3 regions of the Neobacillus sp. genome follow, and region 3 is predicted to be linked to each of the others. Evidence: riboswitches for the same ligand, from Rfam matches in the RefSeq annotation. Region 3 holds a riboswitch; each other region holds the start of a gene.
What was found. Region 3 has a riboswitch for thiamine pyrophosphate ahead of thiM (hydroxyethylthiazole kinase). Riboswitches for the same ligand answer to the same signal wherever they lie in the genome.
Positions count from the first base shown of each region.

Region 1: linked by a shared signal. The riboswitch ahead of thiT (energy-coupled thiamine transporter ThiT) and the one ahead of thiM (hydroxyethylthiazole kinase) in region 3 are both predicted to bind thiamine pyrophosphate.
Region 2: linked by a shared signal. The riboswitch ahead of RTR43_RS07000 (ABC transporter substrate-binding protein) and the one ahead of thiM (hydroxyethylthiazole kinase) in region 3 are both predicted to bind thiamine pyrophosphate.

Region 1 covers NZ_DALZYO010000018.1:37,797-48,403, forward strand. Annotated here, with positions in the region: gene RTR43_RS12595 (GNAT family N-acetyltransferase) at 100-654, opposite strand; gene RTR43_RS12600 (histidine kinase N-terminal domain-containing protein) at 786-1,919, opposite strand; TPP riboswitch at 2,135-2,241, shown strand; gene thiT (energy-coupled thiamine transporter ThiT) at 2,314-2,901, shown strand; gene RTR43_RS12610 (FeoA family protein) at 3,047-3,271, shown strand; gene feoB (ferrous iron transport protein B) at 3,271-5,274, shown strand; gene RTR43_RS12620 (FeoB-associated Cys-rich membrane protein) at 5,296-5,451, shown strand; gene RTR43_RS12625 (helix-turn-helix transcriptional regulator) at 5,579-6,034, shown strand; gene RTR43_RS12630 (transglycosylase domain-containing protein) at 6,382-8,445, shown strand; gene RTR43_RS12635 (hypothetical protein) at 8,442-8,657, opposite strand; gene sigY (RNA polymerase sigma factor SigY) at 8,909-9,466, shown strand; gene RTR43_RS12645 (YxlC family protein) at 9,420-9,767, shown strand; gene RTR43_RS12650 (sigma-Y antisigma factor component) at 9,764-10,000, shown strand; gene RTR43_RS12655 (YbjQ family protein) at 9,981-10,295, shown strand.
Region 2 covers NZ_DALZYO010000009.1:60,381-70,987, forward strand. Annotated here, with positions in the region: gene cydB (cytochrome d ubiquinol oxidase subunit II) at 1-382, opposite strand, end outside; gene RTR43_RS06995 (cytochrome ubiquinol oxidase subunit I) at 384-1,790, opposite strand; TPP riboswitch at 2,346-2,455, shown strand; gene RTR43_RS07000 (ABC transporter substrate-binding protein) at 2,796-3,791, shown strand; gene RTR43_RS07005 (thiamine-binding protein) at 3,803-4,093, shown strand; gene RTR43_RS07010 (ABC transporter permease) at 4,093-4,860, shown strand; gene RTR43_RS07015 (ABC transporter ATP-binding protein) at 4,857-5,597, shown strand; gene RTR43_RS07020 (TatD family hydrolase) at 5,603-6,376, shown strand; gene RTR43_RS07025 (molecular chaperone GrpE) at 6,737-7,078, opposite strand; gene RTR43_RS07030 (CoB--CoM heterodisulfide reductase iron-sulfur subunit B family protein) at 7,123-8,007, opposite strand; gene RTR43_RS07035 (succinate dehydrogenase/fumarate reductase iron-sulfur subunit) at 8,010-8,963, opposite strand; gene RTR43_RS07040 (FAD-binding protein) at 8,963-10,607, opposite strand, start outside.
Region 3 covers NZ_DALZYO010000010.1:76,110-86,716, forward strand. Annotated here, with positions in the region: gene RTR43_RS07760 (glycosyltransferase family 4 protein) at 1-548, shown strand, start outside; gene RTR43_RS07765 (HipA family kinase) at 545-1,336, shown strand; gene galU (UTP--glucose-1-phosphate uridylyltransferase GalU) at 1,431-2,321, shown strand; gene RTR43_RS07775 (glutaredoxin family protein) at 2,583-2,819, shown strand; gene RTR43_RS07780 (DUF2804 domain-containing protein) at 2,992-4,026, shown strand; gene RTR43_RS25635 (DUF1963 domain-containing protein) at 3,998-4,141, shown strand; TPP riboswitch at 4,231-4,340, shown strand; gene thiM (hydroxyethylthiazole kinase) at 4,421-5,227, shown strand; gene thiD (bifunctional hydroxymethylpyrimidine kinase/phosphomethylpyrimidine kinase) at 5,237-6,043, shown strand; gene thiE (thiamine phosphate synthase) at 6,058-6,720, shown strand; gene thiW (energy coupling factor transporter S component ThiW) at 6,704-7,213, shown strand; gene tenA (thiaminase II) at 7,583-8,254, shown strand; gene RTR43_RS07810 (ABC transporter ATP-binding protein) at 8,202-8,996, shown strand; gene RTR43_RS07815 (ABC transporter permease) at 8,986-9,756, shown strand; gene RTR43_RS07820 (ABC transporter substrate-binding protein) at 9,774-10,607, shown strand, end outside.

The sequences.
Region 1 (10,607 bases), on a different contig from region 3:
AATTTATTATTCCAAAAATAGACCCAATGAGCAAATTTAATAAAATATTAAAAAAAGCTGCCAATTGGCAGCACAAAGGAATCCTTTATTTTTGAAAACTTATTTTCTCTTAGTTCCTTTCCATTCACGAGCCAACATGCTGTAAACGATAAGATTGTGAAAGCGGCCGTTTAATTGTTCACCATCTCTTATTATCCCTTCTTTAACAAAACCTAGTCTTTCCGGAATCGCTTGGCTTTTCTTATTTTTAACCCCACAACGAATTTCGACACGGTTTAATCCTAATTGAAAAAAACAATAGTTTAACAAGGCTTGAACCGAACGGGTGATTACACCGTGACCTTCTGCTTTTTTGGCAAGATAATAGCCAATGCTTGTTGTACTGTTGTACCAATCCATTTGATTTAACCCAATCGAACCAACTAGGTCCCCTTTGTAAAGAATCCCGACATTAAGAGCACTATTCTCTGCAAATTGTGTTAGCCAAACTGGTATGATGGATTCAAACTGATAAAGGCTGTTCATACTATCCACCCATGGCATCCACTCACGTAAATGATCACGGTTTTCTTCAACAAGCTGAAACAGATTAAAGGCATGATGTCGTTCTAACAATTGAAGTTCAATATCGTGATCAACTTTTAATGTAAACATAGGCCTATTCTCCCGAAAAAATTTTTAGTACATCATATGCCAAAAAAACTTTTTCGGAAGGTTTCTAAGGAAGAAAAAAAGAAAATCCTTGCCTTATTAAAGCAGGGATTTTCTAAACAAGTTTATTCATGCTATTTTGACACTGTAGCGAGAGGGAGTGTCAGCGAAAAGGTGGTTTTTTCAGGTTTAGAATCACAAGACAAGCTCCCTTTATGTTTTTCAATAATTTCTTTACAGACAAATAACCCAAGACCTGTGCCGAGTTTTTTAGTGGTGAAAAATGGCTCAAATATGGTTTGTTGCAGTTCTGATGGAATTATCGGTCCATTATTAGAAATATTAATGGAGACTTTCTGATTATTTTCTAAAAAGCTAACAATTTCAATCGTTGGATTCTCATTCACATGGTGATTGAGAACATCAATAGCGTTAAAAATAATATTAATGAATACTTGTCTAATTTCATCAGCGTACCCATGGAGTGTAAAATCATTACTTAAATCCATTGTTATTTTCACTTTACCATCTAATATACTTGGGTATAGAAAGTTTAATACATCACTAATTAGCTTATTTAATTTGAAATATTCTTTTTCCTTACCGATTAATTCTTTTTTGGACAAAAGTAAAAACTGTGAAATTCGAAAATTTAGTTGGTCTAACTCACTCGAAATAATGTCTAAATATCGCATATTTGGATAATCAGCTTTCAGTAATTGAATAAATCCCTGAACAGAAGTGAGTGGATTCCTAAATTCATGAATGAAGCTTGACGTCATTTGTCCAAGAAGTGTTAACCGATCCTGATGAGTCGAGTCGATGAATATTGTCTTTTCCTCAATGATTTTGTTTTTTTCCTCTGTATAATGAGAGACTGCAAAAAAAAGAAATTTATCGAAACAGAAATTGATTCTGTTCATTGATTCATGTATCTCCGACCAAGGAATTCTGGATTTACTAAAATAACTCCATAAAACAGTTCTGCCTAAATTAACATTATAAACAAAGTCGCCAATGTTAATATCAGCGATAACTCTTTCACCAGATATTTCTATCGCAAGTTTTTCAAGCACAGCTAAAAGCTCCTGGTCATTCATCCTATGCATAGTTAATATTACGTTAAAAAGAGCTTCAGCATATACGCGGATTTTTTCTTTATACGGTTCTGCTTCAGTAAAGAGAAATGAATTTCTCCATTCATGTAATATTGCCTCTTTATTATGATCAAAAAAAGCAAGCATTTCAGTTTGTTTTTCTGTAAACATGATAACCTCCTGACCAACCTTGAATACAAACTAATTCGCTTATAATGAACAAAATCCTTTATAATTGAAATAAAAATTTTTCTGAGTATTTCGTGAATCATCTGGCAAGTAGTCCCTCTTATGTTAAAAGAAAATCATAGGTTTTCAACACGAATGTAGTATTTTCCTTGTCAAAGTGATAAAACAATTGTATATTCGATATGGAAACAATTGAATACTTCCACAGGGGGAGCTGCTTTAGGCGGCTGAGAGTGAACGTTCGAGTTCTGACCCTATGAACCTGTTAGGTAACACTAGCGTAGGGATGTGGTTTGCCGGATATTAAAGCAATGCAGACAATCCTTTTCGTCTTGCATTGCTTTTTTTTGTTTTCAAAATAGAGGGGGACACTGAATTGAACAGAAAAAAAAGTAATACGCTATTTATTACTGAGGTCGCTGTATTTACAGCACTGGCATATTTATTAGACCTCTTATCGGGATTTTTAATGACAAAATTTTGGCCACAGGGTGGATCTATTTCCATCGCAATGGTGCCTATTTTCCTAATGGCATACCGCTGGGGCATTAAAGGCGGTCTACTAACAGGCTTTTTACTAGGGTTATTACAATTCATTCTAGGATTCGCACAAATTTATACAATTGTTCAAGGTATCATCGATTACTTTATCGCATTTTCAGTTGTTGGCTTAGCTGGGATTTTTGCAGGTCAAATTCAAAAATCTCTTGCAGAAGGAAAAAAGGGTAAATGGATGATTTATGCGATATTTGGAGCATTTTTTGGCAGTTTGCTCCGCTATCTATGCCATGTTGTTTCTGGTATTGTTTTCTTCGGAAATTACGCACCTAAGGGACAACCGGTTACAATTTACTCGCTGATATATAATGGAACCTATATGCTTCCAAGCTTTGTAATTAGTGCTATTGTGATCATTCTTGTTATCAGTTCAATGCCTAAAAAAAGGTTTTTACAAGTACATTAATAAGGGATGAAAAAGAGAAGCATATCGCTTTTCTTTTTTTTCGTATTTTTGTCACAAAATAAGTATGCTTTTTCCCATAAAAAAGTGTTAAACTGTTAATATAGAAAGATAATCATTCTCAATTAACATAGATAGGGTGATATACATGGTTGCATCGTTAAAAGCAGGAGATAAGGGAAAGATTATTGATATTTCTCATGTTGGTAACCTGGTACAAAGACGATTACTTGATTTAGGGATTACAGAGGGATCAGAAGTGTGTGTGAAATGTGTCATGCCATTTGGCGGCCCAATTATGATTGAGTCTTGCGGACAGTGTGTCGGAATCCGACGCAGGGAAGCAGTTCAGATTGAAGTGGAGAGAATATAATGGAAATCGCTCTTATTGGAAACCCCAACACCGGGAAAACTTCATTGTTTAATAATCTAACAGGTTCCTATGCGTATGTGGGGAACTGGAGCGGTGTAACAGTTGAAAAGAAAGTTGGCGTTTTCAAAAATAATATTGGCCATTTAATTGATTTACCTGGTGTGTATACCTTAAATCCGCTGTCAAAGGATGAAGGGGTTGTCACTTCTTTCTTTTTGAATGAATCCGTAGATCGTCTGCTAAATATATTAGATGCTTCACAATTGGAACGTAATTTGCATTTAACACTCCAATTACTTGAGTTTGAAAAGCCAGCCCTTATCGGTTTAAATATGATAGATGTAGCAAATAAGCGTGGGATTCATATAGACTCTTCAAAGCTTTCAGAAATTCTCGGCGTGCCTGTCGTCCCCGTTGTCGCCAGAAGTGGAAAGGGCTGCGATAAGCTTGTCGATGTGATCGCAACCAAATCGATGCAGCCAACGAAAAAGAACCTCGTTTATTATGGAAAAGAGGTTGAGGAAGCTGTAACAACACTGACAGGTGAACTAAAGGGGAAAACTAGTCATTCTGAACGCTTTTTGGCGATTCAATATTTTGAAGGTAATGAATATGTTAAAAACTATGTTAATAGTATTGCAGACCCTCAAAAGCTGAATGCAATTAAGGCAAACCTGGAATTGAAATTACAGAAGCAATATGATAGTAAATCATTAGCAAACTTTATCTATTTAAAGAGAAAAGAAGTCATAGAGAATATCGTTGCTGACGTAGCAAGAAAAAGTAATTCGATAATTCCTCTTTCTGAAAAAATTGATAGCATTGTAACGAATCGTTATCTTGGGATGCCTATTTTCTTATTGCTTATGTATTTAATGTTTATGCTTACCTTTGATTGGTTAGGAACGCCGTTGTCGGATGCGTTAGATGCCCTTTTAACAGGTCCAGTTACCAACGGGTTTGAAACAGTGTTAAACGCTATTCATGCATCTGCTTTTATCCATGCATTAATTATTGAAGGATTAGTTGCAGGGGTTGGTGGTGTTCTCGTATTTGTACCGCAAATTTTCATTTTATTCTTCTTTATTTCCTTATTAGAAGATTCCGGTTATATGGCACGTGTCGCCTTGGTAATGGACAGAATCATGGAATCTGTGGGCTTGAATGGTAAAGCATTTATTCCGATGATGATTGGCTTCGGTTGTAATGTACCGGGAATAATGGCAGCCAGAACAATTGAGACCCCAAGAGAAAGGTTATTAACGATTCTGCTGACGCCGTTAATGTCCTGCTCAGCCCGTTTACCAGTCTATGCTTTATTTGTCGGTGCCTTTTTTGCTGGGAACAAAGCATTCATTGTCCTTAGCCTCTATGTTCTTGGGATCGTTGTTGCTTTAATCTTGGCAAAAATATTTTCTACTACCATCCTAAAATCGGAAACATCCTTATTTGTAATTGAACTGCCGCCATATCGACTTCCACAGTTTCAATCACTTTGGAGAAGTACTTGGGATAAAGGGAAAGGGTTTGTCAGAAAGGCTGGGACATTTATTTTTGCGGGTTCTGTCTTTATTTGGCTTTTATCCTACGCTGGTCCTGGTGGTTTAAATGTGGATATGGATCACAGCTTTTTAGCTAAGATCGGAAATGTCATAGCACCAATTTTTGCACCAATTGGATTTGGTACTTGGCAGGCAACGGCTTCGTTAATTACTGGCTTCCTTGCAAAAGAAGCGATTATTTCGACGATGAATATTATTTATTTTGTTCCGAATGATGCCAGCCTACAAGGATTGTTAGCTAATTATTATACCCCGCTTTCTGCCTATAGTTTCATGGTTTTTATTTTGTTATATATTCCATGCCTGGCAACAGTAGCAACAATTTATAAAGAAACAAACTCTAAAAAGTGGACAGCTTTTTCGATGATTTATGCGTTTGCCATTGCCTATATTTTATCCTTAATTATCTATCAAGGCGGCAAGCTGTTCGGATGGGTCTAATTTATAAAAGAGGTGGAGTAAATGATTGCCAGTGTTCTGATAGGTGTTGCTATCTTTGGTTACGCGATTTGGCATTTTGTGAAATTTATTAATAAATCCAAAAAGGGAAAATGTGCCGCCTGCGACTTGAAAAATTCATGCTCAAGCCAATGCGCTATTCCACCGAAATTGAAATAAATGTCTCGTAAAAAACTGCTATCTTAAGACGATAGTAGTTTTTTGCTTTAAATAGGCTTAATTACTTTTAAAAGTCGAGGAACTTGTGTAAAATTACACTAGAAGCGATTGAAAGAAGGGCTAAAACGTGACCAGAGATGAAATTATCATGCAGGTTTCTGAAAAGCTTCGTCTGATCCGGACAGAAGCAGGTTATACGCAGGATAAAATGGCAGATATCATTGGTGTCTCCAAGAAAACGCTTGTGCAAATTGAGAAGGGAAGAGTTCTGGCCAATTGGTCTACTGTTGTTGCAATTTGTGCTCTTTTTCGGGAAACGGAAACAGTTCAATTTTTATTTGGAAACGAGCCCTTAGAAGTGTTGGAAACGGTTGCTAGGGAAGGTATTGATTATCGTAAGATGAAAACACTTGGCGGCCGGATATGGTGGAAAGCGATTTCGAAGAAAAGTGGATTTATTCTCCAGCAAAATATTCTAAGCAAACATTTTCGGATATTAGATGAAAGAAATTATCGGATTTACAGCAGCTTTGATGAAAAGATGACAAAGCAGCGCTTTAAAGAATTGACCAAAGGTTTATAATAGAAGAAATTTGAAAAGACGGGCTACGAGGCCTGTCTTTTGTATTGAAAAGGGGCTAAGCACCCAACGAATCAGCAAATCCAATCATAGTGAAAAATATACAGTAAGTCCGACGAATTAAGTAAAGCGTAACTCTGTTCACATCCCATTTATTATGGAAGCTTAGTTATTTGGATGTTTTCTATTTCCACTATAATTGTTGGAGGCGTAAAACGCACTTTATGTTTTCAGTCAGTTTTCCTTGTATAGTCATAAAATCTAGCCATTCATCGAAAATTATACCTGGTAAAGATAATCGGCCGTTTGGATATCCTTTCCTTACGCATTATCATATCTTAGGAGGCACAATGAAAAAATTAGCTGTACTCAAATTCTTTAAGAACTGGAAAAAGTGGCATTTACTCCAAGTTTTGGTGTTAACTGTGTTGATTATGATTCTAAGTTTCTTTGGACTTCTTTATTATCTTTCCAAGGATGCAGATATATCAGAACTGAAAAATGAGCTTCCCCAGCCAACGGTTTTTTATGACGTAAATGGGGAGGTAGCAAGCAAAGTATCTGCGAATAAGAATGAAGGAGTTTCAATCAAGGAAGTACCTGATTCAATGAAAAATGCCATCATTGCCATTGAGGATCATCGTTTTTATCAACATAGCGGTGTTGATTTAATTGGTACATCTAGGGCTCTCCTCCGCGACCTAAAGGCTGGTGGGATGGTCGAAGGTGGTAGTACTATCACACAACAATTAACGAAAAATACGATACTTACTTCGGAAAAAACATTGAAAAGGAAATTGGAGGAAGTTTTTTTAGCATTAGCAGTTGAACGGGAGTATACGAAACAGGAAATCCTTCAGATGTATTTAAATCAAATTTATTTTGGGAATGGTGCATATGGAATTAAACAAGCCGCAAGTAAATATTTTGCAAAAGAGGTTAAAGACCTTACCATAAGCGAGTCCGCCTTATTGGCGGGATTAATCAAAGCTCCTTCTGCCTTAAATCCTTATGAACATATGGAAAAGGCAACCGAAAGAAGAAACCTTGTGCTAGCTAAAATGAACGAGCAAGGCTTTATTACAAAACAGCAAGTTGAAAAGGCAAAGAATGAAAAGGTTGTTCTCGATGACAAGGGCGGTGACCCGTTCCGTGGTAAATTTCCTTATTATGTTGACCAAGTATTAGATGAGGCCATAAAACAGTACGGGTTATCTCAAGATGAATTATTAACAGGCGGCTATCAAATCTATACCGAACTTGATCCTTCCATGCAAGCGGCAATGGAGAAGACGTATCAAAATGATGCCTTATTCCCAAAAGGAAATGACCGGCTTGTGCAAAGCGGGGGAGTTTTAGTTGACCCTAAATCAGGTGGGGTAAGGGCTCTTGTTGGCGGTAGAGGGGATCATACTTTTAGGGGCTATAACCGAGCATCGCAGTTAAAGGCACAGCCAGGGTCATCGTTCAAGCCATTAGCTGTGTATACCCCGGCACTTGAAGAGGGCTGGAAAATTACTGATATGTTAAAGGACGAGCCGATGAAATTCGGCGATTATGAACCTAGCAATTATAATCATCAATATGAAGGCGAAGTACCGATGTATGATGCAGTAAAGGAATCGAAAAATGTATCAGCAGTCTGGCTGTTAAATGAACTGGGAATTGAAAAAGGATTAGATGCCGTTAACCGGTTTGGCATGACCTTGGATAAGGCTGACCGTAGTTTATCAATTGCTCTGGGTGGCTTGCATAAAGGAGTATCGCCAATTGATATGGCAGAAGCTTTTTCTGTTTTTCCTAATAACGGTGTACGAGTAGAAACGCATGTGATTAAAAAAATCAACGATGCAAATGGCCAGGTTGTCGCTGAGTGGAAGACCAAAAAAGAGCGGGTGACGACCAAAGCAGTCACTGACAATATGACAACGATGCTGCTGGGTGTTGTCGAACAAGGTACCGGAAAAGCAGCACAAATTCCTGGCCGGGAAACGGCAGGTAAAACAGGTTCTACCCAGGTTCCGATTAAAGGAATCAATGGGCTGAAGGATCAATGGTTTGTTGGCTACACACCACAGCTAGTGGGATCTTTCTGGGTTGGTTATGATATAACGGATGCCGAGCATTATATAAATCCTACGAGCGGCACAGGTTCGGCTGTTATCTTCCGTGAAGTGATGAAGGATGCTCTAAAAAACTCTCCAAACCAAAGCTTTCATGTACAGCATATCTCTTCATTAATTGAAAAGCGAAAAAAGGAAGAAGAAGAAAAGAACCTTAGTAATTTTCAAAAGAAATTTAATAATGAGGTTCAAAAGTGGGAGGAGAAGTGGAATAAACAAAAGGAAAAATGGGATAAGAAGAATAAAGAAAAGGGAAAAGGAAAAGGAAAAGGGAAAGGGAAAGAACATTAATAAACGAAAGGCACGGACCATTGTTCTGTGCCTTTTTTTACGTAACATCCACTCTGAAGCTTTTCCGTTAAGGAATCGAACATCACTTCCCCTTCAAAACCTTTTTTCAGATTCAAATAGTTCCATTTGTCTTCTTCAGGCAAATTCATTCTAGTGTTTAAGCTTCTTAATATTGTTATTTCTTCCCGTTCTTTTCGAGGCTTATAAGCCATAGAGCACTTCCTTTCTGTATTTCAAAATCATAAAACTAAACCGTTGAACTAACATAATTTTTACATCAGTTTAATTTTATAAAAAATGTCAATAAGCTGAAATAAATGAATGTATATTTAATGACATTTTTCTAAAAAAAAATGATATTTAAAGGTAAAATAAAATTAGGATGAACGAATTGGAGTTTCATTCGTCTAAATAAATAAAAGAGAAAAGCAAGGTTGATGGGGAAAGAGAGGGCAATTGTCGAATGGATGCATTGATTAAAAATGCGAAAAAAGGGGATCATCTTGCTTTTGCCATGTTGTTTAAAGAAAATTATCCATTCCTTGTAAAATATTTAATGAAAATTACAATGAATCCCGATACAGCTGAAGAATTAGCACAGGAGACAATGGCGAAATGCGTTCAAAAGATTCACCTATATAATGGTCAAAGTAAATTTTCCACATGGCTTGTTTCAATTGCGACCAATACATACATTGACCAATGCCGAAAAAAGAAGCGAGAAAAAAACTGGCAGGGACAAGAGGAAGTATACCGTAAGTTGAAATGGCATTTTGAAAGCAGAAATGAAGAATGGAATGATTGCCTTGAGGCACTTGGGAAATTACCGGAGGACGTCCGAATTCCTATCATTTTGAAGCATTATTATGGTTACTCCTACGAAGAAATTGGCGAATGGATGAAAATTTCTACTGGAACGGTTAAATCAAGAGTGCATAACGGAATAAAGTCAGTAAGAAGGGAGCTGAAGCTGGGTGAAGAAACAGAAAGTCGTTATTCTGAACAGCGAACAACAAAATAAACAAGACTTTGATGCTATTCACGAGCTGCAAGAAGGATTACAAAGGATTGATCAATTCCCTGTCTATACGCCCAATTTACAATGGTTTGAACAAATGGTTATCAAAGAGCAGCAGAACAAAAAGAAAAAATTAATCAGCGATTTATCGGTCTTTTTTATTGTCGCATTCATCATTTTAAGTGGGATGATTATTTCTCTTTATCAGATGCCGGCAATTTTTATTCTTGTGCAAATCATCACCACCATCTTTATCGTGGTATACACAAGTGTTCGGTTATTGAAGAAGGCGAATCATATATGATTAAGGAGCATCCATTATTCACAATCATTGTTGTTGTCTCTATTTTGCTATTGCAAAGCATATATTTATTTTTGGATGCACGGAAACGAAGCCATAACTATTGGCTTTGGGGGATAGTGGGACTTATCCAAGCACCAATGCCAACACTATTTTACTTAATTTTTGTAAGAAAAATTTTGCATAAAAAAAATAAAAAAGTGGAGGATCCAAATGATGATGATAGTTACCACTGATAGCATTCCTGGCAAGGAAATAAAAGAACTTGTTGGCTTTGTAAAAGGGAGTACGGTGCAATCTAAACATATTGGCAAAGATCTATTAGCCGGTTTGAAGACGATTGTCGGTGGAGAGATTAAGGAATATACCGAAATGTTAAATGAAGCTAGACAAAAGGCAATCGACCGAATGACAGACGAAGCAAGAGAATTAGGTGCGAATGCCATCGTCGGCATGCGCTTACAATCCAGCTCTGTTATGCAAGGGGCATCAGAAATTATCGCCTATGGAACGGCAGTTTGGGCAGAATGATTCTGAAAAATGGGAATTGACTTTTAAATAAACAGATGATAATCTTACAAAGTAAGAAAAAAAAGGAAATGGAGGGTTACGAGATGATTGTATTGAATAATGCTTGTTTAAAAATTGAATACTGGAATGTAACCTGTCCTAAAAAGCTTTCTTTTTAATTCTTTTCATGCGTTAATGGCAAAAATGACATTACACAGGTTACGTTCTTTTTTGATACGTAACGTGTGTTTTTTTGTCTCTTTTTTTGGGGAGATATACCGCACTTTAGCGGTATGTCTCTTTTTTTACATGTTTAAAGTAAAAGGAGGAACG
Region 2 (10,607 bases), on a different contig from region 3:
ACGGAGGCAACAAGCTGCCAGAAAAGAGCGCCCAATCCCAGACATTTGTCCAGCGACTGCTGGGAACCTTGCTGCGGAATTCAAAGGAAACACCGCGGGCAATTAAAGCAAGTAATACAACTAATAATGGAAGATAGTATCCGCTGAACATAGTTGCATACCAATTTGGGAAAGCAGCAAAAATCGCACCACCGGCAGTTAAGAGCCAAACTTCATTCGCATCCCAAACAGGCCCAATGGCATTGATCATGATCGATCGCTCAGTCTGAGTGCGAGCCAAAAACCTTGTTGACATACCGACACCAAAATCAAAACCTTCAAGAAAGAAGAAACCAATAAATAAAACGGCGATTAAGACAAACCATAATTCACTTAATTCCATCCTAAGCACCTACCTTATCAAACGGATCAATTGTTTTATTTGGGGTAATTCCTAGCTGGTCTGCAGGACCCTTTTTGATTTCTCGAATCATTAAATAAACCATGACAATAGCTAGAACTGTAAAAATTAACACATACAGGATGATTGAAAATAAAACGCTGCCCCCGGAAACATTTGGTGAGACCGCATTGGCAGTGGTCATCAAGCCAAAAACACTCCAAGGCTGGCGGCCTACTTCCGTCATGATCCAACCAAACGTATTGGCCAGGAACGGAAAGGAAATCGCCGGAAGTAAAAACTTCAAAAACAACTTGCTGTTTTCAAGTCTTCCTTTCTTCCATAGGTATAATCCAATCATAGATAATAAGATCATTCCTACACCGAAACCAATCATTAACCGGAAGCTCCAATAAGTTGTTTTTACCGGAGGAATGTAATTTGTCCCTTTACCTACTTTGTCATCATATTTCGCTGCATACTCTTTTTGAAGTGTCTCCATTCCTTTTAAGCTGCCCTCAAATTTGGAATAAGATAGAAAGCTAAGGGCGTAAGGAATGTTAAGTTCAAACTTGTTTTCCTTTTTAGCTGAGTCAATGATCGCAAGAGCTGACCAAGGTGCCGGGTCTGCTGTATCTTGCCAGATGCCCTCTGCAGCCGCCATTTTCATTGGTTGTGTTTTTACTAGATATTGAGCTTGGCTGTGGCCGGTTAATGCAGTACCAATGCTACCAATCAATCCAATGATTAAAGCAATATTCATTGATTTTTTATAGAACTCCATATTGCGTTTCTTTAACAAATTATAGGCGCTAATTCCTGCTGTAAAGAAAGCTCCTGTACATAAGGCGCCTGCCAAAACATGAGGAAATTCAACCCACAGTTGGCCATTTGTGATAAGTGCAAAAAAGTCATTCATCTCTGCCCGTCCATTTTTGATTGCATAGCCGACAGGAACCTGCATAAAGGAATTGGCCGTTAAGATCCAAAATCCTGAAAGAATGGTTCCGATCGATACAAGCCAAATACATGCTAAATGCATTTTTTTAGAGAGACGATCCCAGCCGAAAATCCACAATCCGATAAAGGTTGACTCCATAAAGAAAGCTAGCAGTGCTTCAATTGCAAGTGGGGCACCAAAAACGTCTCCTACAAATCTCGAATAATCAGACCAGTTCATACCAAATTGGAATTCTTGAATAATACCTGTTACAACCCCGACGGCAAAGTTAATCAAAAACAAGTGACCCCAAAATTTTGCCATTTTCTTGTAGGTCTCATTTTTCTTCGTAACATACAAAGTCTCCATTAAAGCGACCATAAACACCAGACCGATTGTAAGTGGAACAAAGAAAAAGTGGTAAACTGTGGTCACACCAAACTGAAGTCTCGCTAAAAAGACTTGATCCATACTCATTTCCTCCCTAAGCATTTTTCATGATTTTTCTGTTTAAATTATGTTCATTACTTCACAAAGATGAGAGTAGTTATTGCGAATTCTAATTAAAAGATTGCTAAAAAAGCCAGATTATTAAAATAAATATTAAATTAAAATTATTATCGTTTTAAAATTAATATTTACATAAGTATAATATCAAACATTTATGAATTAATTCGTCGGTTTTTTGACGAACTTATGACACTTTTCTGAACCGTAGAGAGTATGTGCCAAATAAAGCCCTATTATGAAAGGTTTTATGGCAATTCCATCTTGTTTTTATGCAACTTTTAAAGAAACAACAAAGATATCAATGGTAAAAGTCACTGCTAATATTTTCAAAAATGCTGAAATAAAAACCTGAACACGTTAGAACTAAAATGACCCATGGAAATAGACTCCCTTTATTATACTGATTATCAAATCTAGAATAGTTGAAACTTTCTCCCCTTTCTACCAAATTTCCATATTTTGCACTAGTCAAAATAAAGAATTCTGTTATAATGTGTTTGGAATATAATTTAATAGTTAGAATTGTAGGGGAACCGGTGTTGCCGGTTGAGATTACATCCTTAAGATGTTGACTCTTAAAACCTGATCTGGTTGATACCAGCGGAGGGAACATATTCTTGAACAAATAAAATTGTTTGCTTATATGCGCCCTGGGTTCTCCCCTAGGGCGCTTTTTAATTGTCTAGCTCCACAAGGAAAGCTTCGGCAGCATAAGCAGCGCACGAAGAAAAAGCGTTAGCTTTTTCGAGGAGGTCATACGCCGCTGACCAGGGCGCTTGCGCTTTTCTATTGTCTAGCTCCAGCGCCCTAGCGGCTAGTGACCTTCGCTCTCCGCCCTACGATAAGTCAACATCGAATCGCCTTCGGCTCTTCGTGTTTCCTTTATCTCAGTTGGAGAGCTCCAGGTCATACGCCGCTGACCAGGGCGCTTGCGCTTTTCTAATTATCTACATAGGAGGAGTAGGAATGAAAAAGTGGTTAATCGTTTTATGTTCATTATTAATGATTGCAGGTTGTAGCAATCCGAAATCAGCATCAGAAACGAATAAGAAAAACACACACTCTCTGAAAAAGGTATCTGTCGTTCTAGATTGGACACCAAACACGAATCATACCGGTTTATATGTGGCAAAAGAAAAAGGTTATTTTAAAGACGAAGGATTAGATGTGAACATCATTATGCCAGGTGATGCTGGAGCAGATCAGCTTGTGGCTTCAGGTAAATCAGAGTTTGGGGTAAGCTATCAAGAATCGATCACACAGGCACGTATACAAGGCGTTCCTCTCGTTTCTATAGCAGCCATCATTCAACATAATACTTCAGGTTTTGCCTCACCAGCTGCGAAGAACATTGTTACACCAAAGGATTTTGCAGGTAAAACATACGGTGGCTGGGGCTCACCTGTTGAAAAATCTGTTCTTTCTTCCTTAATGAAAAAAGAAAATGCCGATGTGAACAAAGTTTCGATTGTAAATATGGGTGATACTGATTTCTTTACAGCGGTGAAACGAAACATCGATTTCGCATGGATTTATTATGGCTGGACCGGTGTAGAGGCAGAGCTGCGTGGAGAAAAGCTCAATATGGTATACCTAACCGACTACTCTGATAAACTCGATTATTACACGCCAGTTCTCGCAACGAATGAAAACATGATGAAAGAAAACCCTGATACAGTTAAAGCTTTTGTAAAAGCTGTTTCCAAAGGGTATGAATTTGCTATTAAACATCCATCCGATGCTGCCGACATTTTAATTAAAGCAGTGCCTGACTTGGATCCAAAGCTTGTTAAAAAAAGTCAAGAATGGCTAGCCTCTAAATATCAAGATGATGCACCAAGATGGGGCGAGCAAAAACAAAAAGTATGGGAAAATTATGCTTCATGGATGTTTGACAATGGACTTCTTGAGAAAAAGCTTGATGCTAAAAAAGCATTTACAAATCAATTTTTACCACAATAAGGGGTGATGAAATGACAAATTCACTGATCAGTATTCAAATCATACCAAAAACAAAAAATGGCGAAAGTGTTATTCCATATGTAGATGAAGCAATCCGAGTAATTCAAGAGTCAGGGGTAAAATTTGAGGTACATCCTCTTGAAACAACAATGGAAGGCGATTTACAGCAATTACTGCAGGTGATCACGAAAATGAACGATCGCATGATTGAGCTGGGAAGCAGTAACGTTATCTCCCAAATAAAAGTATTGTACCAGCCATCAGGCATCTCCATGGATCAGCTTACGGAGAAATATAGATAATGATGAAAATCATAGCGAAAGGGTGGAGACCGTTATTGGTTCTCCTCCTTTTATTCATTGTCTGGGAAACGGTTGCGATTAAATCTGGAGTTCCGGATTGGCTTTTACCCACACCGACAAAAATATTTTATGAGGGTTTCGATGGTTGGTCTAACTTTTACCCCCATTTATTATCAACCATCAATCTATCCTTACTTGGATTTGCATTAGGTTTACTAATCGGTCTACTTACGGCTATTCTATTGCACTTGCTCCCTTTCATTCGGGAATCGATTTATCCGTTGCTAATCATTTCACAAAACATTCCTATTATCGTCCTAGCTCCTCTTTTAGTGATTTGGTTTGGCTTTGGATTATTACCAAAAATGATTGTCATCACTCTCGTTTGCTTTTTTCCCATTACCGTTGCCGCATTAGATGGATTTAAGCAAACTTCCAATGAGTTAAAGCATTACATGATTATGGCAGGGGCATCGAATAAGCAATTATTTTGGAAACTAGAGCTTCCCTATGCCCTTCCTTCACTATTTTCTGGTTTAAAAATATCCGCTACCTACAGTGTCATGGGTGCAGTTATATCCGAATGGCTTGGAGCGAAGGAAGGTATTGGTGTTTATATGACCCTTGCCTCCTCATCCTTCCGTACAGATAGAGTTTTTGTAGCCATATTTGCAATTGTGACATTAAGTTTATTATATTTTTCTATCATCGTTCTTATTGAACGCTGGCTCGTTCGGTGGCAGTTGAAAGGGGCGAAATGGAAGTGAGTCATCTTACGGTTTCAAATATTTCTAAGCAATTTGACAAGAATGAAGTGATCAAGAATCTCGCATTCACAGTTGATGAGAATGAGTTTGTCTCCATTCTTGGTCCATCAGGTAGTGGGAAAAGTACCATTTTTAGTCTTATCGGAGGAATCCTCTCTCCGGATCAAGGTACCATTCACTTAGATCATCAAGTCATTAACGGAAAACGGGGTTATATAAGCTATATGCCACAAACCCCTTCTCTCCTTCCATGGAGAACCATTCTTGAAAATGTATTGCTAGGGCAAGAGCTTCAAGGAAAAAAAGAGAAAGAAGCAGCATTAGAAATGATCAATATCGCTGGATTAACGGGGTATGAAAATGCGTATCCTCATGAATTATCAGGTGGTATGAAACAAAGGGCTTCCTTTATTCGAGCATTATTAAGTCCACAATCCATCATTTGCTTGGACGAACCTTTTTCTTCCTTAGATGAATTAACACGACTTGATATGCAAAAATGGCTTTTATCAATTTGGGAAGAACATCGAAGAACCATCCTTTTTGTGACCCATAATATTGAAGAAGCATTATTTCTATCCGACCGAATTATTGTTTTATCTAATAAACCTTCTCAAGTGGCAGCTGAATTTCACGTCCCTTTTTCACGTCCAAGAGAGGAAAGTCTATTTCTAGAAGACGAGTTCTTAGAATGGAAAAGGAAAATTTACTATTCTCTCAAAAATGCAGGAGAGTGATTACATTGCTAAAAATGATTGATGCACATATTCACTTAGATCATTATAACGATCAAGAAATAAAGGATATCATTGAAAGGGACTCATCTTTAGAAGCACTAATATCCGTTTCTTTTGATTTAGAATCAAGTAAAAAAAATAAGGATCTTGCCAAAATATACTCAAAGGTTAAGCCAGCTTTCGGCTTTCATCCTGAACAAACGCCCCCTACGGAGAAACAAATGGAGGAACTTTTCAGTTGGATAAAGAGCAATCAAAATGACATGGTCGCAGTTGGTGAAGTGGGGCTTCCTTATTATTTAGGAAAAGAACAAAAACTAACTACTGTTCAACGTAGCCAATACATTGAACTATTAGAAGCATTTATTAAACTAAGTAAGGAATTAGAAAAACCTATCGTCCTTCATGCTGTTTATGAAGATGCCCCCATCGTTTGTGACCTTTTGGAGAGATACTCCGTTCCAAAAGCCCATTTCCATTGGTTCAAAGGTGATTCCAAAACGATCCTGCGAATGGCAGAAAACGGGCACTACATTTCTGTCACGCCCGATGTTTTGTATGAGGAGGAAATTCAACAGCTCGTTCAATCCTATCCACTTCAGCAAATCATGGTCGAAACAGATGGTCCATGGCCTTTTGAAGGACCTTTTACCGGAAAGATGACGCATCCCTCCATGATGAAAGAATCGATTAAAACGATATCCGAAATAAAAAAGCTTTCAATTAATGAGGTTTGTCATCACGTTTTTTATAATACGAAATCATTCTTTTCTATTTAATGAAGCAAGAATACTGCTGTCTCTTTTTAATGGATCTATATCAAAAATGAAGTGAAAGTACGAAAACACTGGAGAAGGATTTACACCTGCTCCTTTTGTTTCTTTATACCAAAAATAACTGTGGATCAAACAAGAGTGATATCTAAAAAAATAACCCTATATCTCTGGTAATTAAGAGAAGTAGGTTTATTTTAAAACTTATTATTTATTGGGTTACCGTTACTTGTGATAAGGTTCTCCGTAACGCATCTAAATGAGGTTATTTATATAATTTCCTTAAAAGAAAAATTCTCAGGCTAATAAGGATAAAAAACAGACCGCTTGAATGATTCATCAGCAGTCTGAATTTGATAAGCAAATTTATCCATTTTTCTTTACATATTTATAGCCACCGGTTTTAAACTTAATCTTAATTAATTTCTCAAGCTTATCCTCCCAAGAGTCTTGAATATTCTCGGGATTGAATTTTGCAACTCCAGCTTTTACTTTAATCCATTTCTTTGAATCATCATCGTGGAAATACCCAGTTATCGATGTTGATAATGGATGGAATGGGTTAAGTGAAGAATATATTTGTCCGTAATAGATATAACTTTCACCATATTGATCATGAATCCAATCATCATGGACATTCAGAAGCCAGAGCATTCCTTTATCGACACTTCCGACCAATTTGGCCTTTTTCTCAAAGATATATTGCATGAAAACAGCCCCCCTTGTCTGAACTAATCACCAGGAGTCCCTACTTAAATTAATGTTAAGGCTTCTCTTAAAACAGGAATCGCCGTGACAACATGCCTTTGAATTGCCAGTTCTTCAGGTGAGAATCCTAATGCCAATCCGATAAGCTGAGGTAAGTGTAGGATTGGCATTGTAATATCTTCACTGAAGCCCTTTTGTGCATCTGGCTGATAGGCATCAAGCTGCATTTGGCATAAAGGACAAGGTGTAACAATACAGTCTGCACCAGAAGATTTAGGTGATAAACAATTTCTCCCTGTAAGATCCATTACTTCTTTTTCAGCTGGAAACACAGCATGGAACCCGCAGCATGCCAATCGCTGATCAAAATCAACGCTCTCTGCACCAAGTACACTTGCTACCATTTCCATGGACTGCGGATTCATATGATTTTCAAATCCCATAATATTTGGCGGCATCAGGATATGACATCCATAGAAATTGGCAACTTTTAAACCAGTTAGCGGCCGTTTGACCTTTTTCTTCAGATTTTCTAATCCATAGTCCTGAATTAGCGCCCACAATAAATGGGTTACTTCTACTGTCCCCTTGTATTCCATCCCTGTCCTGCCAAGGCCTTCATTTACTCTCGTACGCAGCTTTTCATTCTTGTCCATTTTAAGCTTGGCTGTACGAAGCATTAGGGTACAGGTATTACATACTGTCAGTAATTTATCAACCTTTAGCTCTTCCGCTAGCGAAATATTTCTGGCATTAATAGATGTTGCCAGAAAGTCATCTACATCTTGAATATGGCTCGCTCCACAGCATGTCCAGCCCTTAAGTTCGATTAGCTCAATCCCTAAAGCAGCCGCCACCTTCTTTGTTGAAATCATGAGCTCCTCTGCTGCAGACTCAAGTGTGCAACCTGGAAAAAATGCGTATCTCATTATTATTCAACCTCCTGTGCAAACTTGTAAATTTCCCTAACGCCCTTGATACCCTCAATTTCCTTTGGTATATGAAAAGGATTGATTTTCCCCTTTTTAATCATTCTTAAGGCGAACGGCACCTTTCTCATTGCTGTATTAACTAAGCCATCCGTTTTGATTGGAAGCATCACTTCATTTAAACGTCCTTTGTTTTTTACATCATCATGGAAAGCAAAAGCATGTTTCGCCCCTTGATTACGCACCTGGCCCATCTTGATGGACTCTTGTCTCAAAAAGGCGATTTCATCTGTTAATGGAATTCCTTTTGGACATTTCGTGACGCACTGCATACAATGAAGACATTTCCATAATTCATTTTCATATACTGGCATGATATGCTCCTCAGGAGAACCATCTCTTGAGTCAACTGCAAATCGGTAGGCCCTGTTTAAAATAAACGGATCCAAATAGGTACCATCATTTACGGCCAGTTGATTACATTCAGAAGCACAAACACCGCATAAAATACAATCGGTAGGAGTAGCAATTTGGTGATAATCTTCTTCACTCTGGATGAACCCATCTTCTTTGCTTCCTTCATTAGAAGGAATAAGCCATGGCTTCACTTGCTCCATTTTTTCCATCTTCGGTTCCCATGCTACAGCCAAGTCTTTTATGACATCAAAATTCTTTAATGGTTCAAAGGTTAAACGATTCGTTTTAAATGTCTCAAGTACTTCATCAAGTGAGGTTTTGCATACTAGGAATGCATTGTCATTAATTCTCACAGCGCAGCTTCCACAAATGGCATGGCGGCAAGCCGATGTAAATACAAGAGTGGGATCAAGCTGTTCACGAATGGTGGTTAAGACCCATAAAATGGTTTTTCCCTTTTCATATGGCAGCTCATAATCCTGAAACCATTCATTTTCGCCGTCAAATCGCTTAATTTTAAAATATAGTTTTGTATACATTAGTATTTTCGCTCCTCCGGTTGATATTTTGTAACCTTTACCGGGCTATATTCCAAACGATATTGATCCCCATCTTGATAGATTAATGTATGTTTAAGGAAATTAGCATCATCACGAATTGGGTAGTCAGCCCGTGAATGCGAGCCCCTGCTCTCTTTTCTGTTGAGCGCCCCCATTGTTATCGCCTTTGCTAACTTTAAAATATTTTCGATTTCAACATAGTTAATGAAAGCCATATTATATTTTTCAGAAGAATCGCCGATCACAGCATCCTTATATTTTTCCAGAAGTTCAGACACTTTTTTAAAGGCCTTTTCCATTTCACTTTCCGTCCTAAAGATGCCTACATTATTCCACATGGTTTCAGCTAACTCGTCACGAATCTTAAACATATTAATCCCAGTCTTTTTATGACGGATGGTTCTAAATTTCTCCATCCATTTTTCAGTTTCTTCGCTCAACTTTTCCGTAGTAGTAAATGAGCGTCTCTTCGCACTTTCCTTTGCACCCAGTCCAGCGTACTTTCCAAACAGGACTACGTCAGCCACTGAATTACCGCCAAGTCGGTTGGCACCATGGATAGAAACACAGCAGCACTCACCCGCTGCATGGATTCCTTCAATAGGAGTGCTGCAAGTCTGATAGTCACTTATATGAATGCCGCCCATTGTATAGTGGCAGCTTGGGCGGATCGGAACAGGTTCTTTTATGAGATCCACACCTTCAAAATCCATAGCCAGTTCCCTAACCTGTGGCAGTCTCTCCATAATTCTCTTTTCTCCTAAATGGCGAAGATCCATCAAAACGTATGATTGCATTCCTTCACCAAATCCACGGCCCTCTTTAATTTCTGTTTCAATTGCCCTTGAAACAAGATCACGTGGGCCAAGCTCCATTTTGCCCGGAGCATATCGAGCCATAAACCGCTCTCCGTCTTTATTAATTAAATACCCACCTTCTCCGCGGCATGCTTCAGAAAGAAGAACACCGGTAGAGGCAAGACCTGTTGGATGGAACTGGACAAATTCCGGGTCTTTTAAAGGAATGCCTGCATTAAAGCAAGCAGCCGTTCCGTCTCCCGTCATATTAATTGCATTCGTTGTTCTGCTCCAATAGACACGTCCAAACCCACCTGTTGCGATGACAACTGATTTTGCTTGAATGGCATGTATTTCACCACTTCGAATATCCATAGCAACAATACCTTCAAAATGGCCATTGTTTACAGCAAGCGACAAAAGGTGCCAGTCATTGTGGAACTTTACGCCGTTTTTTAAACACTGTTCATAAAGGGCATGAAGAATGACATGTCCCGTTTTATCAGCTGAATAACAGGTTCTTGGACTAGATGCACCGCCAAACGGTCTTTGAGCGATACGGCCATTTTCATCCCTTGAAAAAGGAACCCCGTAATAATTTAGTTCTGAAATCACCTTTGGCATATTCGATGTAAAAAATTCGACTGCATCCTGATCGGCTAAGAAATCACTGCCTTTTACGGTATCCATGAAATGGCTCGCAGGCGAGTCATTTGCATCCCTGTATCCCATTGCTGCGTTAATTCCACCCTGTGCGGCTCCAGTATGGGAACGCGTCGGGAAAATTTTTGAAAGGCAGGCGACACGAAGACTTTTATCTTCACTA
Region 3 (10,607 bases):
CCATGCTTGTTGAAATTACCAAACAGATTAAAAATGAACGTAATGATATTGAATTTTGGATCATCGGTGGAGCGCAGAGTATCCAGCGTGAAGAGTTTGCAACTGTTTGGAAAGGGGAGGACCTTACCGATATTATCAAGTGGTTTCCTGTCATTCCTTATCAACAAATGCCACATGTTTATGCGAAAATACGTCAATCTGGCGGATGCACCCTTGCTACTACTAAAGCAGAATCGTTCGGGAATACCTTTATTGAATCGATGATATGTGGTGTGCCGGTTGTTGCCTCTAATATCATGCCAATTAATGAAATCGTGGTAAACGGGGAAACAGGACTTCTTTTCCGAGGACAAAATGTCGAGGATGCTGTTAAGCAAATCTATAATATTATCGACCATCCAGAAATACATCAACAAATGTCACAGGCGGCGATTCAGAAAGTGGAAGAAAAGTTTGCCATTCAAGTGGTCGCGGATCAATATATTGACTTGTTACAAAAAATGGTCCCGACAGTTATTGCTGACCAAGGTGAGGTGAATATTCCATGATCGAGCCAATTGAATACATTAGAAAACTAGAGGGGAAATCGAATGCTCATTTAATCGCTTTTAGTGATGGAAAAGACTATGTAGTGAAATATTTTCAACATGGTTTTGAAAAATCATTACCGAATGAATGGGTTGGCTATTGCTTGGGAAGATATCTTGGACTCCCAATCCCTTATGCCAAAATAGTAGAAATTCCACAAGAATTTTCTTCTCAATTGCCCGAACTTTTACAAATGAGCCACACACAGTACCAATTTGCTTCATTGTATGTTCCTAATTGTTTGGATGGTCACCAGGTTTCAAGTTTCCCCTATATTATTAATCATCCATCATTAGCAGGGATTATCTTATTTGATTACTGGTTGTGTAACCAGGACCGCACGCGCAAAAATATTCTATTAAGGGAAGAAATAGAAGATTCTTACCATCTTTGGATTATTGACCAGGCTGAAGTTTTCGGATCTTACAATTGGCAGCAAAGTGATTTGGAAAACTTACCAGTTGAAATGATAAAAAGTGCAACACATCAAATAATGGTGTCCTTTATAGAGGATGAGGAACAGTTTTTTGATCAACTGAAATTAATTCAAACTATTCCTATTCTATTAATCGAAGAAATTGTTGAATTAATTCCTGATGACTGGAATGTCACAAAGGATGAAAAAAAGGCGATCGTATCCGCCCTAGTGACTCGGCGCAAAAAAATTCTTCCAGATTTGCTGCACAAATTTTTAAAAAAGATCTACCGACCACTAAAAGAAAACTCCATTAACTCCCAGACCCGATAGGGAAAGGGAGTTGTTGGTTTATAGGCTTTTGTCATGAACCGAGTTTGTCGATGTGCATAAAATAGATAAAATAGAAAATGGATGGAGGCAGGTTATGAAAATCCGCAAGGCCATTATTCCAGCCGCTGGCCTCGGAACTCGTTTTTTACCAGCCACAAAAGCACAACCAAAGGAAATGTTACCAATAGTTGATAAACCAACAATCCAATACATTGTGGAAGAAGCGGTCGCATCGGGGATTGAGGAGATTATCTTGATCACAGGCAGGGGAAAAAGGTCAATTGAGAATCACTTTGATAAATCCTATGAGCTGGAAGATACATTATTAAAAAAGAATAAGTTAGATGCATTAAAGGAAGTCCAGTCAATTTCAAGCTTAGTAAATATTTATTATGTCCGGCAAAAGGAGCCAAAAGGGCTCGGACATGCAATTCTTTGTGCTAAAAGTTTTATTGGTAAAGAGCCATTTGCTGTTTTATTAGGCGACGATATCGTGATGTCGGAAATTCCTTGTTTGAAGCAGTTAATTGGTGTTTATGAAAAGAATAAAAGTTCAGTTATCGGTGTTCAGAATGTCCCGGAAGATGATGTTAGTAAATACGGTATAGTTAAGACAAAGGGTTCAATGGGAGGTTCAAATCTTTACAATGTTGATTTTTTAATAGAAAAACCAAAAGTAGAGGACGCTCCTTCCAATTTGGCGATCATGGGTCGTTACGTATTACAACCTGAAATCTTTGAAATATTAGAGAAGCTTCCAATTGGAAAAGGGAATGAACTACAGCTTACCGATGCCATTAATGAGCTAAATAAACTGAAGACAGTCTTAGCATACAATTTTCAGGGAAAACGCTACGACATAGGTGACAAAATCGGCTACATTAAAGCAACAATCGACATCGCTCTAACCAGACCCGACACAAAAGAAGAAATACTCGCTCACATAAAAAAAATAAAAAACGACTTAACTAAAGGCTCAAATTAATGGTGTCAGGCACCATAGAAAGACATTTTGGGCTAAGTGTCCGCCGCAGGTGGACAAAATGGAATTTAATTCAAATTTATACACAAACTTCGTGATTTTACGGGGTTTGTTTCTTTTTATATGCCAATATAGAATTTTAGCGTGAAGTGTTTATAATGGAATTATTGCTTGGGAAAGCGCAAGAAATGACATTTCTCGAGGTAGTGCTAGATCTCGTTTTTTACTTTGCCTTATGAAATTTAGAAAGGGGAAAAAGAAGTGATGAAAAAGCAGATAATCGTTTATACCACAAACGATTGCATTGAATGCGATTTAGTCAAACAGGTACTTAAACAGGAAGGAATCCCTTTTGAGACAAGGAACGTATCAGCAAACCCTGATTATCAAAAGGAAGTAGAGGAACTTGGTTTTATGGGTGTCCCGGTCTCCGTGTTCGATAATCGAGTAGTAAAGGGATTTACAAATGAGCTTAAAGAGCTAATGGATATAGCCCGATAAGGCATGAGGGAAATTCCACTTGTAGAAAAAAGGTATTCATTGACGATAAATCGAGTATCAAATCAATGTTGATTTGGCACTCTTTTTTTTCAAAATGTAAAGGTCTTGGCAAGGTGCTTCTCGAATTGAAATGTATAGATGAACTTTCAGATTAATAAGTGAGGTGAGATTTATGCAAAGAAAAATGGAGACACCTCAAAAGTTGCTTAATGACAGGGGTGAACTAAACGACAAAGGGTATGCAACAGACCTTTTGCACGAATATCGTCGTGAGGATATCCATGCACATTCTTATCGAATCAAAGAGTGGGATTATTATTTTGTTGCGAATGATGAGTTTGGTGTCGCCCTAACAGTTGCAGATAATTCGTATATGGGGCTATTAAGTGTTTCCTTTATGGATTTTAAAAATGCCAGATATAGAACAACTAGCATTATCAAGCCCTTTACATTTGGTAAGTTGCAGTTACCTTCATCATCAAAAGTGGGTGACGTTGTATACAGAGATAAACGAATCCATATTGAATTTCTTCATAAAGGGACAGCGAGAAGGCTAAAGTGTTCCATGAAAAATTTTGATAAAGGCAAGGATCTTCTTTGTGACATCAACTTAAGTGACGAACCAAAGGATTCGATGGTGATTGCAACTCCATTCGCGGAAGATCCAAAAGCCTTCTATTATAATCAAAAAATTAACTGTATGAGGGCTAATGGTGTTGTCACCATTGATGGCCAAGAGTATCATTTCAATCCCGCTACTTCCTTTGGCATCCTGGATTGGGGAAGGGGTGTTTGGACTTACAAGAATACATGGTACTGGGGATCAGCATCAGGTGTCGCGAATGGAAAAACGTTCGGTTTTAATATCGGGTACGGCTTTGGTGATACTTCGGCAGCAAGTGAAAATATGCTCTTTTACGATGGACGTGCACATAAATTAGCAGAAGTGACCTTTCATATTCCGAAGAAAGAGGGTGGTAAATTTGATTATATGACGCAATGGAACTTTTCATCAAGCGATGGTAGGTTTGAAATGAACTTTAATCCTATTTTGGATCGATCTGATTTTACTTCGATTGGAATAATTGCCAGTGATCAGCACCAAGTATTTGGTAGGTTCAATGGGAAGGCAGTACTTGATGATGGATGTGTTATTGAAGTAAGAGATTTCTTAGGCTTTGCCGAGCGAGTTTATAATCGCTGGTAATGCCAATTCAGGAACGAATCTGAGGGAATCTGGAATACTGTATTTCTGCACCCACAAAGACGATTTGAAAAATAAACGGTTTGAAAAGGTTGGATTTATTCTTCAATGCTATTGAGTGCGTTTTCCTTTGATAAGAATTTATTTATCACAATTTTCTTTACAGTATTATTTAATAGAGTTATGATTTATTTAATTTAATACGAATGTATCTACTAGGGGTGCCCTGTAATCAGGCTGAGAGAAAACGTTTAAGTTTTTAACCCTTTGGACCTGATCTGGGTAATACCAGCGTAGGAAAGTAGTTGAGTTAAGTGATTTTATTCTTATACTTACTAGCCAGGTCTATTTTTATGGACCTGGCTTTTTTTATTTTAAAAAAAAAGGAGTGTTTAACATGGAAAAAAACAGCTTGTGCGAAACATTGCAAAAAGTAAGAGAGGTTAACCCGCTTGTACATAACATAACTAATGTCGTGGTTACTAATTTCACGGCGAATGGGCTCCTTGCCCTTGGCGCTTCACCGGTAATGGCGTATGCAATGGAAGAAGTAGCTGATATGGCACAGATTGCTAATTCAGTAGTTTTGAATATTGGTACGTTAAATTCACAAACAGTGGATTCGATGATCCTTGCTGGAAGGGCAGCAAATGAATCGGGTGTTCCAGTGATCTTTGATCCGGTTGGTGCCGGCGCTACTCGTTATCGGACGGAAACCGCGCAAAAAATCATGAATGAGGTAAAGGTGTCCATTATTAGGGGTAACGCCGCAGAAATGGCTAATGTGGTCGGCGAGAAGTGGGAAATTAAAGGCGTCGATGCAGGGGATGCCAAAGGGAATATCACTGAACTTGCGATTACTGCTGCACAAAAAATGAACTGTGTGGTTGTCATCACTGGAAAAGAGGATGTTGTAACTGACGGAAAAACAACATATGTAGTTTCAAATGGACACCCGATTATGACAAAGGTGACAGGAACGGGCTGCCTATTAACCTCTGTAATTGGAGCTTTTGTGGGAGTGGAAAAGGATTTTTTAAGGGCAACGGTGGCTGCTTTAACTTACTATGGGATTGCAGCGGAAAAGGCTGCTAGAAAAACAGCGGACCTAGGCCCGGGTAGTTTCCAAATTGAATTTTTGAACCAATTATCACTCGTTTCTTTTGAAGATATCAATCAATTTAGTTCTTTTAGGGAATTTTAGGGGGTTACTATGATTGAAAAGGCCATAACAATCGCAGGTTCTGATAGCGGCGGTGGAGCAGGAATTCAAGCGGACCTGAAAACGTTTCAGGAGTTAGAGGTTTTCGGCATGTCGGCACTCACGGCTGTTACCGCGCAAAATACTTTGGGTGTTCATGCAGTCTATCCGATGACAGCCGAGGCAGTTATTCAACAAATTCAAGCTATCGGGGAGGATATCGGTACAGATGCGGTGAAAACAGGAATGCTTTTTAGTGCAGATATTATCGATGCCGTTTCAGAGCAACTCAAAAAATATCAATGGAAAAATATCGTCGTCGATCCTGTAATGATTGCGAAGGGTGGGGCTTCATTGCTGCAACAGGAAGCCATTTCTGCGCTGAAAAACCATTTATTGCCGCTTGCTGAAGTTGTGACTCCAAACATCCCGGAGGCAGAGGTGCTGACAGGGATGGAAATCCGAACCACTGAAGGGAAAATGGAGGCTGCCAAACGACTATATGAAATAGGTGTGAAAAATGTCGTCATAAAAGGCGGTCATGATAAAGATGAGTTTGAATCATCCAGTGATTTACTGTTTGATGGAAAGGAATTCTTCACTTTTAGCAGCAAGCGAGTTGACACAAAAAATACCCATGGAACCGGATGTACCTTTTCGGCTGTGATTACCGCTGAATTGGCGAAGGGCTCTACAGTACATAATGCCGTAGTTATAGCGAAAAAATTTATTCAGGCAGCAATTGAAGACCAGATTGAAATTGGTCACGGACATGGTCCTACCAACCATTGGGCATATGGAAAAAGAAAAAATATTTAGGAGTTGGCTAGACCATGATCAACCTTCGAGCGTTACTGAAAGTTTATTTTATTATGGGCAGTAACAACTGCTTGAAAAACCCGAAAGATGTTTTGGAGGAAGCGATTGCCGGCGGTATAACCCTTTTTCAATATCGTGAGAAGGGTGAAGGAGCTTTAACAGGTACTGAAAAGTTAAGTCTAGCCAAAGAACTGCAGAGCATATGTAGGGATCATCAAATCCCATTTATCGTCAATGACGATATCGAGCTAGCGCTTGCAATTGATGCAGATGGGGTTCATATCGGGCAAGAAGATGAGCCTGTCAAATCGGTAAGAGAAAAAATTGGTGATAAAATCCTCGGTGTTTCCGTTCATTCAATTGAAGAAGCCGAGGTCGCTCTGAGAGAGGGAGCGGATTATTTTGGGATTGGTCCAGTTTTTCCGACGAAAACAAAGGTGGATGCCAAGCCATCCCGTGGGACAACATTGATCCAAACATTAAGAAAAGAAGGCTTCACCATCCCAATCGTCGGAATCGGCGGAATCACTCACGAAAATGCTAGATCCGTCGTGGAAGCAGGAGCAGATGGTGTTTCGGTGATCACAGCAATTAGCCATGAAGCGTCACCTATGGTAGCAGCGAGGGCATTAAGTGATAGTGTTGAGGAGAAAAAATCAGATGAACAAAACTCATAAATTAACTTTGACGGCGATGCTGATCGCGATTGGCACGATCTCGAGTAACCTGGTATCAATTCCGATGGGATTTACCAAGATATTTCCTGTTCAGCATTTTTTAAACGTTTTATCAGCTGTCCTTTTGGGTCCATTTTACGCTGTTGCTCAGGCCTTATGTGTCTCCTTACTTAGAAATTTGATGGGTACTGGTTCGGTTTTTGCCTTTCCCGGAAGTATGGTTGGGGCATTGCTGGCCTCTCTTTTATATTTAAAAACTAGAAAAATCTATTTGGCTTTTATCGGTGAAGTTATTGGAACGGGGATTATTGGTGCGGTTCTTTGTTATCCAATTGCAACTCTTTTACTTGGGAAAGAAGCAACCGTTTTTAGCTTCATTCCTTTATTCATTTTTAGCTCTTTTGCGGGAGCCCTGCTTGGGTTGATGATTTTAACTATTTTCTTAAGAAAGAAAATCTTAATAATGGCTGATCAATCTTTAAAAACTAAATAAACATTCACTAGGGGAAGCCTTGAGGCTGGAGATGGAGGGTGCCTCTGAACCCTTTGAACCCGGACAAGTTGATACCTGTTGAGGGAAGTGGGAGGTGTTTTTAACCCGCTTATTCCATTTCCAGGTGAGCGGGTTTTTAAATTCACTTTGGTCTGAAAAAATGAATCGCTGATAAATCTTGGATTCGCTGTTAAAATACAATCTCGCTGAAATATTGATTGAAATCGCTGATAAAAAACGTTTTTCGCTGATATATTGGTTGAAATCGCTGATAAATAGCAATTTTCCGCTGATAAATGCTTCTTAAAGAGAATGGGATCAGGTGAAAAGCAACAACCAGCCTAAAAATGTGCAAAATGGGGGACAAAAATGAAATTTTCGCAACAACTTAATGTAAAAGTAAAAGATATATGGGAGAAAATCCATCAGCATCCTTTTGTTGTTGGCTTGGGGAGTGGAGCGCTTCCAGTGGAATCATTCATACGTTACATGAAGCAGGATTATGTATTTTTAATCGACTATTCCAAGCTTTTTGCATTGGGGGTGGTTAAAGCCAGAGACCTCGATACGATGACATTTTTTGCGAAATTATTGCATGATACATTAAACGGAGAAATGGAGCTGCATCGCACTTACGCGGCCAAGTTGGGCATTACCCACCAGGAGCTAGAGGAAACTAAGCCCTCACCCATTAACTTAGCCTACACACGGTATATGCTGAATGTTGCTCAGAATGGATCTTTGGAGGAATTAATCTCATCGCTGCTGCCTTGTATGTGGAGTTATCGGGAGATTAGCACAATGCTAGCAGATAACTATCCGAATTCCAGCGAGCATCCATTATATGGTGAATGGGTAAAAATGTATTCCTCGAATGAATTTGGTTCGTTAGCCATGTGGCTCATTGATTTGCTAGATTGGTTGGTAGAAGGAAAGTCTGAACGAGAGTTAGCTATTTTAACAGACCATTTCTTGACGACGTCGCGGTTTGAATACATGTTCTGGGATATGGTTTACGAAGGAGGAGATTGGCCTGTCTAACTCATCTTTTGTTTCAATCGAAAAACTTACATATGCTTTTGAAGGCAACAGGCCCATTTTTCAAAATTTATCCATGGATGTGAAAGCGGGAGAATTTGTCTCCGTAATTGGTGCAAGTGGATCTGGGAAAAGTACCCTATTTAAATTGATTACCGGCTTACTAGAGCCTGACCAGGGAGAAATCTGGATTAATGGAGAAAACGCTGGAAACAGGTTAGGGAAGGTAGGCTATATGCCGCAGAAGGATTTACTGTTACCATGGCGAACGGTTTTAGACAATGTATTGCTGCCGCTGGAGGTGTCGAAGGAAAATAGCCAACGGAGAATTCCCGAGATTCGAGAATGGTTAGACCGGTTTGGATTGACGGAGTGGGAAAGTGCCTATCCGGATGAACTCTCTGGAGGAATGAGACAGCGGGTCGCTTTTTTGAGAACAATCATGACGGGCAGAGGCCTATTATTGTTAGACGAGCCGTTTGGGGCACTCGATTCGCTGACAAAACGAAACATGCACAACTGGTTATTAGGACTGTGGGGGGAATTACAAAAGACGGTGGTGTTCATCACTCATGATTTAGAAGAGGCCATCCTGTTAAGCGACCGAATATATTTGCTTGGACGGGAAACATTGCAAGAAATCAACATCAAGCTCTCAAGACCAAGAAGTTCAGAATTAATTTATCAATCTGAGTTTATTACGATGAGAAAAGAACTGGAGTGGCTGATTCACCATGATAGGTAACTGGAAAAAATGGCTGGGAGAATATTGCCCATTTTTGCTTGTAACCATGCTATTAGTATGTGGTTGGGAATGGGTAGTCAGAAGAGGGATGATTCCTGCCTTTATCCTGCCTTCCCCATCAGCGATTTGGATGTCGCTTATAGAAAACCGCGAGCTATTGCTGGAGGACCATTTGCCAGCTACCCTTAAAGAGGTTTTGCTTGGTTTTGGTTTATCGCTTGGAGGCGGCCTTCTTCTTGGCGTAGGGATGCACTTTTCCCGTCCATTAGAAAAAGTATTGTACCCGTTTCTTGTCATTTCGCAAACGATCCCGTTGATTGCGATTTCACCGATCTTTATCATGTGGTTTGGCTATTCGATTTGGAGTAAAGTTGCCGTTACGATTTTAATCGCCATTTTTCCAATTGTCGTTAGTACCTATGATGGACTGAAGGCAGGAGGGATTGAATACAGGGAATTACTGCTGACAATGGGTGCAAATCGTTGGATCATTTTCAAAAAAATTCAGCTACCTATGGCATTGCCATCTATCCTGTCCGGTTTGAAGATGTCCGTGGTTTACTGTGTGGTCGGAGCCACTATCGGTGAATGGCTGGGTGCTAGTGTTGGGTTAGGCTATTTTAGCCGGAGAATGTCAGGAAATCTAAAGGCGGACGCCGTGTTTGCCGCAATATTCCTGCTCTCATTGCTAGGAATCGTGTTGTTTTTAATCATAAGTTTCATAGAAAAAATGCTATTAAAAAATCAAATTCGCAACTAGAAGGGAAGGGAAAATCTATGAAAAAAAGCTTTTTAATCATGTTTTGCCTCTTATTATTCTTATTATTAACTGCTTGTGGGAAAGGGGAGGCAGATAAAAATTCAGCAGGTGGGGAGAAATTAGAGAAAGTAAGCTTAATGCTAGATTGGTATCCAAATGCTGTGCACTCTTTTCTTTTTGTAGCAAAAGAAAAGGGTTATTTTAAAGAACAAGGCCTGGACGTGGATATTCAAATGCCTGCAGATACAAATGATCCACTTAGACTCGTTGCAGCTAATAAAGTCGACATGGCTATCAGCTACCAACCAGAGGTTTTAGTGGCACGTGGAGAGCAAATTCCTGTCCAATCGTTTGCCGCACTCGTTCGACATCCACTGAATCAACTAATGGTCGCTGCGAATAGTCCGATTCAATCACCAAAGGATCTGGAAGGAAAAACGATTGGATATCCAACGATTCCATTAGATGAAGCCATCATTCACACGATGATGAAATCGGACGGTGGGGATGCGGAGAAAGTAAAAATGGTCGATATCGGCTGGGATTTAATTCCTGCAATGGCAACGAAAAAGACAGATGCGCTTATCGGCGGATATATCAATCATGAGAAATTACTGCTGGAAAAAGAGGGTCACCCTATGCGTACATTAAATCCTGCGGATTATGGTGTCCCTGATTATTATGAATTAGTTTTGGTCGGTAGTGAAAAAGGATTAAAAGAAAAACCAGCCGTTTTCAAAAAATTTATCGCCGCGATGACGCAGGGACAAAAATATGTTGTGGACCATCCTGAAGAGGGGTTATCCCTTCTAATGAAGCATGAGGAAAAATCATCACCACTAGACAAGGAT